Regions from separate parts of the Shewanella sp. JNE2 genome, predicted to be linked through region 3. Evidence: predicted binding sites of a transcription regulator. Region 3 holds the regulator's gene; each other region holds the start of a gene.
What was found. Region 3 encodes LexA, which represses DNA repair genes until DNA is damaged. Its sites were predicted from a motif close to TACTGTATNNNNATACAGTA; they were not measured.
Positions count from the first base shown of each region.

Region 1: the regulator LexA is predicted to act here: its motif matches at 1,936-1,955, upstream of recA (recombinase RecA).
Region 2: the regulator LexA is predicted to act here: its motif matches at 1,957-1,976, upstream of MZ182_RS12235 (DNA topoisomerase III).

Region 1 is NZ_CP096169.1:3,219,045-3,223,302, forward strand. It holds gene MZ182_RS14445 (regulatory protein RecX) at 265-735, opposite strand; gene recA (recombinase RecA) at 753-1,826, opposite strand; gene mutS (DNA mismatch repair protein MutS) at 2,210-4,258, shown strand, end outside.
Region 2 is NZ_CP096169.1:2,752,490-2,756,747, forward strand. It holds gene MZ182_RS12235 (DNA topoisomerase III) at 1-1,944, opposite strand, end outside; gene MZ182_RS12240 (hypothetical protein) at 2,107-2,406, shown strand; gene purF (amidophosphoribosyltransferase) at 2,510-4,024, opposite strand; gene MZ182_RS12250 (CvpA family protein) at 4,156-4,258, opposite strand, start outside.
Region 3 is NZ_CP096169.1:155,731-159,988, forward strand. It holds gene coxB (cytochrome c oxidase subunit II) at 1-1,215, opposite strand, end outside; partial or broken gene MZ182_RS00690 (cell division inhibitor SulA) at 1,611-2,122, opposite strand; gene lexA (transcriptional repressor LexA) at 2,119-2,739, opposite strand; gene plsB (glycerol-3-phosphate 1-O-acyltransferase PlsB) at 3,089-4,258, shown strand, end outside.

The DNA.
Region 1 (4,258 bases), 1.5 Mb from region 3:
GCAGACTAAGGAAAGACAACCAGTCTTGATTGGTGATATACACATCAGGAATTTAATATTTTAGCTTGAATAGGCTACACCAGAGCCACTAGAGGCAAAACGGCAGGATAAGGAATAATTGAAGACAGTGTAGGTTTGTCGCGATAAGGACAATTTTCAAGCAAGTGAGCACAACGAGAAACCAGAAGGCTTCAAAGCCCGTAGGTGATATGTAGATGAGTTTTTACAGCCTTAGCTTCAAATCATCACTTTTGAATTAGGGCGTTAATCATCTTCGTCGGGATCATTGGGATCTGAATCTAATGCATAACTGATTTGATCGTAGCTAAAGCCTTGGCCCATTAAAAAACGCACACGTTTAGCCTTTTCCTTTGCAATAAGTTCCCGAGCTTTAGAGCCCTTCACTTCTGTCACGCGGGGAACACCATATTTTTTTGTAGCTTTGTCTTTTGCTAGCTCAAACCAATCACAATCACAATTGACCAAAGCGGTTTCAATACAATCTTTAGATAAGCCTTTCTGTGCTATTGCTTGGCGGATACGTATTGCACCATGGCCTCGGCTGATGTGGCTACGCACCAACAACTCTGCATAACGCGCATCATTAATAAAACCAGAGGATTCGCAAGCATCAAGTACAGGTTCTATATCGTTAAGTTCGAAACCTTTATCGAGCAATTTATCACGAATTTGTTGGCGGGAATAATCGCGGCGCGCTAGCAGCGCTACCGCGATTTGGTATGCGGACTGACTCAGAATATTTCGCCTGTCTCTAAGTCAATATTACCTTCTGTGCTTTCATCATCGGATGCAGATGATGCTAGGGCACTTGGATTACTTAACAGTAACTCACGTAACGTCTTGTCTATTTCGGCGGCAATTGCTGGGTTTTCAGTCAGATATTTACCCGCATTTGCACGACCTTGGCCAATTTTATCACCTTTATAGCTGTACCAAGCACCGGCTTTCTCGATCAGCTTATGGGCTACACCTAAGTCGACTAACTCACCTGTTCGGTTAATACCTTGGCCGTAAAGGATTTGGAACTCAGCTTGCTTAAATGGAGCCGCAACTTTGTTTTTCACCACTTTAACGCGAGTTTCGTTACCGACAACTTCATCGCCGTCTTTAATGGCACCTGTGCGGCGAATATCCAAACGAACAGAAGCATAGAACTTCAGTGCGTTACCACCCGTTGTCGTTTCTGGGTTACCAAACATGACACCAATCTTCATCCGAATTTGGTTGATAAAGATAAGTAACGTGTTGGATTGTTTCAAGTTACCCGCCAATTTACGCATGGCTTGGCTCATCATACGCGCCGCTAGGCCCATGTGAGAATCACCAATTTCGCCTTCGATTTCAGCTTTAGGCGTTAATGCAGCCACGGAGTCGACTACGATAACGTCAACAGCGCCTGAGCGAGTTAAAGCATCACAAATCTCAAGCGCTTGCTCGCCAGTATCCGGTTGTGAACACAGCAGGTTATCAATATCTACGCCCAATTTTTTAGCATAGATTGGGTCTAACGCATGTTCTGCATCGATAAAAGCACAGGTTTTACCTTCACGCTGCGCAGCGGCAATCACTTCTAAAGTCAGTGTCGTTTTACCAGATGATTCAGGACCATAGATCTCAACAATACGCCCCATTGGCAAGCCACCAGCACCTAAAGCGACATCTAGAGATAACGAACCAGTAGAAATGGTTTCGACATCCATAGAGCGATCTTCGCCCAGCTTCATGATAGAACCTTTACCAAATTGCTTTTCAATCTGGCTCAATACCGCTGCGAGTGCTTTCTCTTTGTTTGGATCGACCTTCATTCCTGTTCCCTCATCTAGGCAGCATCTAGGCTGTCAAAAAGTGATATTCAATTTAGTAAAGCGGGCAATTCAAAAAGCGAGGCTTTCTGTCTTAATATGCTGACTAGTATACTGTACAATCATACAGTATCAAGACCTGCGCACGAATTATTTTTCAATGGGGTAATTTCCTTATACTTACGCACTTTTACATTAATATTGGGCAAATAAATTATCATAATAAGGGAATATCTACATTTGGTGGCTTAATTGTCAGTAAAATATTGCTAAGATTAGCGCAACTTATTTTGAGTAGGAATAGCCACAAACTTCCAAGGTTTTACGCTATATCCACACAGATTGATATCGCTTTTAGGGCAGCCACAACGGACGATAACGATTTAATGAATGTAATTGATACCGATGATTTAGAAAAACATACCCCCATGATGCGTCAATATTTGACGATGAAAGCAGAACATCACGATATGCTACTGTTTTATCGCATGGGTGACTTCTATGAACTCTTCTATGATGACGCTAAACGTGCTTCTGAGTTATTAGGCATCTCCCTGACTGCCCGCGGAAAGAGTGGCGGCGATCCAATCCCAATGGCTGGCATTCCCTATCATGCGGTTGAAGGTTATTTGGCTAAATTGGTTCAAATTGGTCAATCTGTTGCAATTTGCGAGCAGATTGGCGATCCCGCGACCGCTAAAGGTCCGGTTGAGCGTAAAGTCGTACGCATAGTAACACCCGGTACCTTAACCGATGAAGCCCTGTTACAAGAACGCCAAGACAATCTTTTAGCCGCAGTTTATCAAGGTAAAGTTGGATTTGGCTATGCGACCCTCGATGTTTCCTCTGGCCGATTTGTGATTGCAGAGCTTGATACAAGGGAATCCTTAGAAGCCGAATTACAACGTACAAATCCAGTCGAAATTCTTTACAGTGAAGATTTTGGTGAACTTGGCTTGCTAAGCCACTTCAAAGGCAAACGTCGTCGTCCCGAGTGGGAATTTGATTACGACACCAGCATCAAACTTTTACTTGCACAATTTGGCACTAAAGATCTTCATGGTTTTGGCATTAGCGATGCGCGTCTATCACTGCAAGCCGCTGGTTGCTTAATGCAGTATGTTAAAGATACACAACGTACTGCCCTACCCCATATCAATGCCATAATTCGCTTTAATCAAGCGGATAGTATAGTACTTGATGCCGCAACCCGCCGTAACTTGGAACTCACCCAAAATCTAGCGGGTGGCCGTAATAATACCTTAGCAGCCGTATTAGATAATACTGCGACAGCAATGGGAAGCCGTATGCTGCAGCGCTGGATCCATCAACCATTACGGGATCCTAATCAAATTATCGCCCGCCAAACGGCTGTGAATGAATTACTTAAGACAGGCACACATGAACCACTCCATGAACAGCTTAAGGCACTGGGTGACATTGAGCGTATTATGGCAAGGCTTGCGCTGCGTACTGCTCGACCACGGGATTTTGCCCGACTACGCCAAGCATTAAACCTATTGCCTCAATTGCAGCAATCATTAGCACAGTTAAGCGCCCCCCATACAGTGAAACTAGGCCAACTCTTAGGCGAGTTTCCAGAAGAGCAACAACTGCTTGAGCGCGCCATTGTTGATAATCCCCCTATGCTTATTCGTGATGGTGGCGTGATCCGCGAAGGCTACAATAATGAACTTGATGAATGGCGCGGTCTGAGTGAGGGGGCCAGCGACTATTTGGTTCAACTTGAAGCAAGGGAAAAAGAACGTACTGGCATCAATACACTTAAAGTCGGCTATAACCGCGTACATGGTTATTATATTGAAGTCAGCCGCTTGCAATCTTCACAAGTACCGCTCAATTATCAACGACGCCAAACGCTTAAAAATATGGAGCGTTATATCACGCCCGAACTTAAAGAGTACGAAGAAAAAGTGCTCTCAAGCCAAGGTAAAGCGCTGGCCCTTGAAAAACAGCTATGGGAACAGCTTTTCGATCTTATTCTGCCCAAACTACATGAGTTACAAGCTTTTGCTAGAGCGGCTGCTGAACTCGATGTATTAAGTAATTTTGCCGAACGCGCTGAAACTTTAGGATATATCTGTCCTCAGCTAAGCCAGGATATCGGCGTCCAGATTGATGCAGGCAGACATCCCGTCGTTGAACGTGTCAGTCAAACACCCTTTATCGCCAATCCAGTCACCTTGCACAATCAAAGACGCATGTTGATAGTGACAGGACCCAATATGGGGGGTAAGTCGACTTATATGCGCCAAGTCGCCTTAATCACGCTTATGGCTCATATTGGCTGTTTTGTACCGGCAGAGCGGGCTGTGATAGGGCCTATTGATCGCATATTTACTCGTATTGGTGCATCGGACGATTTAGCTTCAGGCCGTTCAACCTTTATGGTCGAAATGACTGAGACTGCCAAT
Region 2 (4,258 bases), 2.0 Mb from region 3:
TGAACTTGATTTTTTAGAATACGACTTACGATAACCTTGGCCTTGTAAACCATTAAGCGCGGTTGGCGGTTGTGCTCCCGCATTTTGGATAAGTGTGGATAAGGTGCCAAGCAATGGCTGCATAAATCCTTGATAGGAGGTCTCTTTATGACAAATGCCGTTCAAGCTCGCTTCCCAAAGTGCTGTCATATCCGGCGTAGTGGCGCTCAAAGGCAAACTGTTAATCAATCCTTTCCCCACGTCTGTCGAGACAATGGATTTACCTAAGCGTTGTAAAAAACCGCGTTTAAATAAGAGTTCAATAATACCTGCACGGGTGGCTTCTGTACCCAATCCATCGGTTTCTTTAAGAATTTTACGGATCTCAGGGTCAGTGACATAACGACTAATACCCGTCATCGCACTGAGCAGGGTCGCATCGGTAAAGGCTTTAGGCGGCTGGGTATTTTTTTCAACTAACTCACCACGCAGACAATGCAAAGTCTGCCCAAGTTTTAGCGGCGGTAAATGGCCGATAAATTCATCCTGCTCATCATCCTTATCTGTACTTTCTTGAGTCGACTTATTATCGCCCGGCTGTTGGCGGACAAAGAGTTGCTTCCAGCCGAGGGACCTATCCTGACGCGCCTTAGTGTTAAATAAACCACCTTCGATAGTCACTTGTACCGTGGTTTCACTATAACAATAGGCGGGATAAAACTGCGCTAAATATTGACGCGCAATATGAAGATACAGCTGTTTTTCCCGCAAGCTTAAGCTCGATAGGTTAGCCGTTTTCTCGGTAGGGACGATTGCGTGGTGGGCGTCCACTTTTTTATCATCCCATGCTTTAGATTTAAGACGGGGATCGGGTGCATCAGCACCTTGCAATAACTCAGCAGCACCGTCACTTATCGCTTTAAGTACCGAAGGCGCAAGATTATGTTGCTCAACGGGTAAATAACGACTGTCGGAGCGTGGGTAAGTAATGAGTTTATGACGTTCATACAAACTTTGGCAGGTATCGAGCACATCCTTAGCACTCATACCAAACCGTTTGGCCGCATCAATCTGTAACGCGGATAAACTGTAAGGTAAAGGCGGATGCTGTTTCTTGTCCTTAGCCACTAATTGAGTAACTAAGGCGGGTTTATCGCTGATGCGACTCACCACATTTTGTGCTAATCCTCTGGCTAGAACTCGCCCTTCTTCATCCATATAGGGTAAACATGCTTCACTCGGTTGCCATTTTGCACTAAAGGTTTCCTGCTTGTCCATTGCCAAATGTGCCAGTACTTCATAAAAAGGCTTAGACTGAAAATTAGCAATTTCTTCATCACGGCGCACCACTAGCCCAAGCAATGGCGTTTGTACTCGGCCGACGGATAACACGCCTTGATAACCGACCTTTTTACCTTGGATGGTGTACGCACGCGTCATATTCATACCATAGAGCCAATCGGCACGGCTACGGGCTAAAGCAGAGGTAGATAATGGGATAAACTCGCGATTACTGCGTAGCTGCGTTAGAGCCCGTTTTACAGCTTGTGGGTTTAAGTCACTGATCAGTAAACGCTGGGTTTGATGTAGCTTGTCCCCCGTCACACCAAGATAGGCAATCACTTCATCCACGAGTAACTGCCCTTCACGGTCGGGATCACCCGCATTAACCAGCATACTCGCTTGTTTAACTAATCGTTTAAGCACTGTGAGTTGACTGCGGGTTGCAGCCTTAGGTTTTAGTTGCCACTTCTCTGGCACTATAGGTAGGTGTTCAAATTTCCATGCTTTAAATTCAGGATTATAGGCATCAGGTTCTGCTTGTTCGAGCAAGTGACCGACACACCAAGACACGCAATCGCCATTAGCGGCTTCGATAAATCCATCGCCTTTTTTATGGGGTTTAGGCAATACATCGGCAATGGCCCGCCCTAGGCTAGGTTTTTCTGCGATATAGAGGATCATACAAACACCAAACACTGGATATAATTACAGTACAATCTAGCTCAAAGTCCTTCTAAGTGCAAATCACAGCAAGCCTGACAGGAAAGCAATTATTAAATTGTAAATTCAATTGAGAATAATTCTCAACAAAGTGTAGAGTGAGCACATTGACAAGGAGGATTTATGAACCCATTAGCAAAAAAATTAATCCACAACATACACAACACTCATGCAGAAAAAACAGCATTAGTCCTAAGATTTAATCAGTTACTTATATTTCATACCCTATTACTACTTGCTATTAGTTTACTTACGAGTTCATGGCTAGGACAGCTTAGCTTAATTGATATACCACTGATTGGGTGGGTTATTCTATTGATTCCTATTGCGGTGAGTCTATCACTATTACTACGCCACCAAGTGACTCGCCATAGCTTAAGCAGTCTATTTAGCGTTTGGATGTTGCTTTGGATCTGGGGATAAATCACCGGTTTTTAATACGATTGGTATAATCAATATGCTTAAAGAACCATAAAAAAAGCCAGTGATATCCATCACTGGCCCATGATCTGCCTAACACTTGCCGTTAAGGGTGACAGACGTTATGCAACTCTAAGTTAGTACCAATATCTTTATTACGATCCGCTTTTGCATCATCGTTACGCAGTTGCGTTAAGTGATCTAAATACGCTTGATCAACGTCATTGGTAATATAGTGACCATCGAATACTGAGGTCTCGAAGCGTTTAATCTCAGGGTTTTCCATTCTCACCGCTTCAACTAGATCAGACAGATTTTGGAAAATAATACCATCTGCACCAATCAGTTTAGCGATTTCATCGGCATCACGTCCATGGGCGATCAGCTCATTCGAGGTCGGCATGTCGATACCATACACGTTCGGGAAACGAATCTCTGGCGCAGCAGAAGCAAAATACACTTTCTTAGCACCCGCTTCACGAGCCATTTCGATGATCTGCTCAGAGGTCGTCCCGCGAACGATAGAGTCATCCACTAACAGTACATTTTTACCTTTAAACTCAGTGTTGATTGCATTGAGTTTACGGCGCACTGATTTCTTACGTTCCTGTTGACCAGGCATAATGAAGGTACGGCCAATATAACGGTTTTTCACAAAACCTTGGCGGTACGGTAAGTCCATGCAACGGGCAATTTCCAGCGCGATATCGCAGGAGGTTTCAGGAATAGGGATCACCACATCGATATCGTGATCGTACCATTCCTTCTTAATCTTCTCGCCAAGCTTAGCGCCCATGTTGACACGACTTGCATACACAGACACTTTGTCGATAGTCGAATCTGGACGGGCAAAATAAACGAATTCGAAGATACAAGGCGCATAGCTCGGTTCTGCCGCGCATTGACGGGTATACAGCTGGCCGTCAATTGACACATAAATCGCTTCACCCGGCGCGACATCACGCATCACTTCAAAGCCAACGGCATCGAGTGCCACACTTTCTGAAGCGACCATGTATTCAGTGCCAGTAGCAGTTTCGTGCTTACCTAACACCAAAGGACGAATACCAAATGGATCACGAAACGCGACTAAGCCTTGGCCAATAATCATGGCAACCACAGCGTAGGCACCACGGGCTTGCTGGTGCACATTCGCGACCGCATCGAACACTTCTTCCGACGTCAGAGTCAAACTCGTGGTTTTTTGCAGCTCATCCGCCAAGAGATTTAATAACACTTCAGAATCTGAGGTGGTATTCACATGACGACGTTTTTTAATCAGCCCTTCGGCTAATTCGACTGTGTTGGTTAAGTTACCGTTGTGGGCTAATGAAATCCCAAATGGCGAGTTAACATAGAAAGGCTGCGCTTCTGATGCGCTTGAACTGCCCGCAGTTGGATAACGTACATGGCCAATCCCTGCATTGCCCTGTAAGCGCTGCATATGCTTGACTTCAAATACATCTTTTACCAGACCGTTGGCTTTACGTAGTCTGAAAGCACCACGATCAACGGTCACAATACCTGCCGCATCCTGACCTCTGTGCTGAAGCACGGTCAGTGCATCATAAATGGTCTGATTAACCGATGATTGGCCAACTATTCCGACGATACCACACATGGGTAAGCTTCCTCATTGTAAGATGTTCTATGTCCTTTCATGTTGAAATATAAGCAAAAAGATAAATGACGTTGAATAGACATTTTGACTTAGGTTTATATTCATCAATTAGGATAAATTTATTGTCTTTTTTATATTTTGGGTACAAAGCTGGAGGTGTTTTCCAAATAGTTAAAAAACCATTGAATAACAACGCCAAATTCGGGCACTAGCACAGAATCCTTCCACCATTGG
Region 3 (4,258 bases):
AGCGGGATCGATGCTAGCACCTTGGACGGTTGGCTCTGTAGGCAACGCGGCGACTTGCTGTGTTTGTGTTGTCGATGTCTGAGGCTGGCGATCACCATTCATATAGTCGTTCACATCTTTGGCTTGAACAGCATCCCCCATATTATTTCCCCACGCATTTCGCTCATAGGTTGTCACTGCGGCAATTTCTTGGGCAGTTAATTGGTTAGCAAAAGCCTGCATTGCCGTACCAGCTTTACCATGGATGATAATTTCAAGGTGGGGAGTAAGAGGGCCTGTTGCGATAGGACTACCTTTTAAACCTGGAAATACACCTTTTAATCCTTCTCCATTAGGTTGGTGGCATGCTGCGCATCGAGCCATATAGACTTGCTCACCTTGGGTCATTAAGTCTGCTTGGCTAAGGGTTTGTGATAGGGCGGCTTGAGCTGTAGCGGCAGCGGTTTGTGCTGCTTGTTTTTGCTCGGTAATCCAAGCATCAAATTCTGCTTCTGGTAAGGCTTTTACGACTATGGGCATAAAGCCGTGATCTTTACCGCAAAGTTCAGCACACTGGCCGCGATAAATGCCTGGTTTATCGATACGTGTCCATGCTTCATTAATAAAACCAGGATTCGCATCTTTTTTCACCGCAAAGGCTGGAACCCACCATGAATGAATGACATCTTCTGATGTCATTAGGAAGCGGATTTTGCGATTTATTGGAACAACAAGCGGTTTATCGACTTCAAGGAGATAGTGCTCGCCTTTAGGTTCTGAACCATCAATTTGTGTTCTAGGTGTCGAGAGTATGCTGTAAAAATCAATATCTTGATCGAAGTAGCTGTAATGCCATTTCCACTGAGAACCAGTAACTTTGATGGTGATATCAGCATTGCTCGTATCTTCCATTGCGATTAAGGTTTTGGTTGCAGGTATGGCCATTAGGATCAGGATAATAAATGGCAATATGGTCCAAGCAATTTCAACTTTGGTACTTTCATGGAAATGGGCGGCAACTGCGCCTTTGGATTTTCTGTGGTTTATCATGGCATAAATCATTACGCCAAAAACCACGAGGCCAATAGCACAGCAGATATACAAGATAGTCATATGCAAGTGATAAACCTTGCCACTTATCTCGGTTACACCAGTGGTCATATTGAACCGCGAATCCGCTGCGTTCAACGGTGGTGCGAATAACACCACGAGTAAACAATACAACAATTGCTTCACAAGACTTCTCCTCTGCTAATTGCAAATTGCAACTACAAAGAAGAGTCACACAGTAAGTCTCAACTCTATGCAAACTCTTCAGTTCCCAAAAAAGCGTTTTTGACTTCAATGTGCGTTGATGGCTTACTTTTGTACTGTTACTGCTGTTAATTCGCCACGCTGGCACATACTACTGAAAAAATCTGTCATTTTAATTATTGATGGAAAATTGGCTGGGATAACAGCTCGGTTTTTACCATCGCCAGTGATATAGAGTCACCAGCTTAATCAACCATACTTGCTGTTTAAATATTGATCAAGATCACTTATTTTTCTAATTGTCTGAAAAATTGCTAAAAAAAAGCCTCACATTCATATGTGAGGCGGCTTTCACGGCTAAAAAATCTTTTGTAAAACTAATGAACAGGGCTAAAAAAGTGGCTTGCTTAAAGTGTGTATGTTGCTCAAGGCGGACCTTATCCTGTAAGTGGTTATTTACTTCCTCTAATACAATACCCATCGCTCTGGCACTTTTTGCCACAATTTGTAAGCGTCGATTATCACGGGCATCGAGTGAGGTCGTCCAAGTAATGACTGCACTGGACGTACCACTTGTTAAGGCTTTCTCCATCGCCCATAGGGTTTCTACCTCATCTTTTGCATGAACGAGTAATATACGATCCATGCGCACACCTGCTGATGTGAGTAACTGTTTATAGCCAATACTTGGTGGATTGATGAGTACAACCCAACGCCCCTGTTGACTGAGTTGTGCGAGCTGCGTACTGAGCTGGATTAACTCAGTACGGCCTTGAGTCTGTGTAGGCACACAGCTGATCGGTGCATACTGCCAGTTTGCATCTGGCTCTCGAATGTTGTCGAGCCACAACCCCGGATGACGTGGGGCATTGCCTAATAGGTTACTCATAGCCAATCTCCATTACGGATCACACCAACAGCGAGTCCTTCAATTGTTAAACTTTGACAACTTAAATCCACTTTAATTGGTGAGTAGTCTTCATTTTCTGCGTATAGATAGACTAAGTTGCCTTTTTTTTCGAAGCGTTTAACCGTGACATCATCGTCGACTCTTGCAACAACTACTTGACCATTTCTCGCTTGTTGTACTTTATGTACCGCTAACAAATCACCTTCGAGAATGCCGATGTTTTTCATGCTGTCACCTTTTACTCGCAGTAAAAAATCGGCGGTAGGGTGGAACATACTTGGGTCAACTTGATAGTACTGTTCAACATGTTCTTGAGCCAAGATTGGCTCACCAGCGGCTACTTGGCCTATAAGTGGCAGGCCATATTCAACCACGACCTCTTCCTCTGCTGGGAGACGGATACCCCGAGAGGTACCAGGCATGATTTCGATACAGCCTTTTTTGGCGAGAGCTTTGAGGTGCTCCTCAGCAGCATTAGCACTTTTAAAGCCTAAACGAGTGGCAATTTCTGCTCGGGTGGGTGGCATTCCTGTATCGGCAATATTACGTTTAATTAGCTCTAAAATTTCAGCTTGGCGTGGCGTTAAGGGTCTCATGGCTGTTCCTGTTTTTCTATACAGTTACTGTTAGTATATACAGTATTGTTTGTAGTGCAAGTATTAACCATTTTTAGATCGTAAAGTGTTTTAAATCGGCAAATCTCAGTCTGATCTATTGGTTGAGTTTTTATGGAAGATAAGGCGTTTTATATTTTTCTGTTTAATTTTAAGTGTTTAATTTTTAAGAGTATTTATTTTATTCCGATGGGGTGCATATATTGTTTTATAGGCTTATAAAACGCCTGATGTTAGGGTGATTTAGGGATATATAGGAGAGAATTAGCGAATACTCCCCAGAGTCTGGTATTCTATTGGGCTAGTAAACGTACTTAATTGCATAAGAATAATGCCTAAACAAGACTCTCTTTGGTTGAAATCATTACGTTGGATCCAAAAACACTTAGTCCACACTATTGTGGTGCCTCAGGATCCTTTTGCCGATCTGAATCTGGATACCTCCAGACCACTTGCTTATGTCATGAAAACAGAATCGCTGAGTGACATTGCGGCACTGAGTGAAGTCACCGAAAAATTAGGCTTGCCAAGCCCCTACGAACCTTTAGTTGTTAACGGTGTTGTTGCGCCACGGGTTGTTTGCCTTCAAGGACGTAAACCTTTGTTTGGTGAACGTGCGGGTAACGAGCCATTCCTTGAGTGTTTTATGCGTCTCTTGGCTGTTCATAAGGAGCGCCCGGAGCTTGATATTCAGTTAGTGCCAGTGAGTCTTTATTGGGGACGTACTCCAGGTAAAGAAGACGATACGATGAAAGCGGCTGTGTTGGAGCGTGAAAATCCAACTTGGCTACGTAAGTGCTTCATGATTTTGTTTCTAGGCCGTCATAATTTTGTACAGTTTTCGAATGCAGTTTCACTGCGTTATATGGCAGATGAACACGGTACTGATATGGGGATAGCCCATAAATTAGCGCGTGTGGCACGGGTACATTTTCGCCGCCAACGTAAGGTGATGACGGGTCCTTTACTGCCAAATCGTCAGGCATTATTTGATTCGTTGCTCAAATCGGAGTCATTACGTAAGGCGATTCAAGAAGAGGCTGTGAGCAAAAAGATTTCTGAAACTCAAGCTCGTGAAACTGCAATAGAGTATCTTGATGAAATAGCGGCAAATTATTCAGATAGTTTAGTGCGCATTGCCGAGCGTTTTTTAACCTGGTTATGGAATAAGCTCTACAGTGGCATCAATATTAAAGGTGCCGAACATATTCGTCAGTTACACCACGATGGTCACGAAATTGTCTATGTGCCTTGTCATCGAAGTCATATGGATTATCTATTGCTATCCTACATTTTGTATTACCAAGGTATGGTTCCGCCGCATATTGCAGCAGGGATAAACCTGAACTTTTGGCCTGCGGGACCATTGTTCCGCCGTGGTGGCGCGTTCTTTATCCGTCGTAGTTTTAATGGTAATAAGCTTTATACCGCAGTCTTTCGTGAATATTTAGATCAACTGTTTGCCAAGGGCTATTCGGTGGAGTATTTCTCTGAGGGCGGT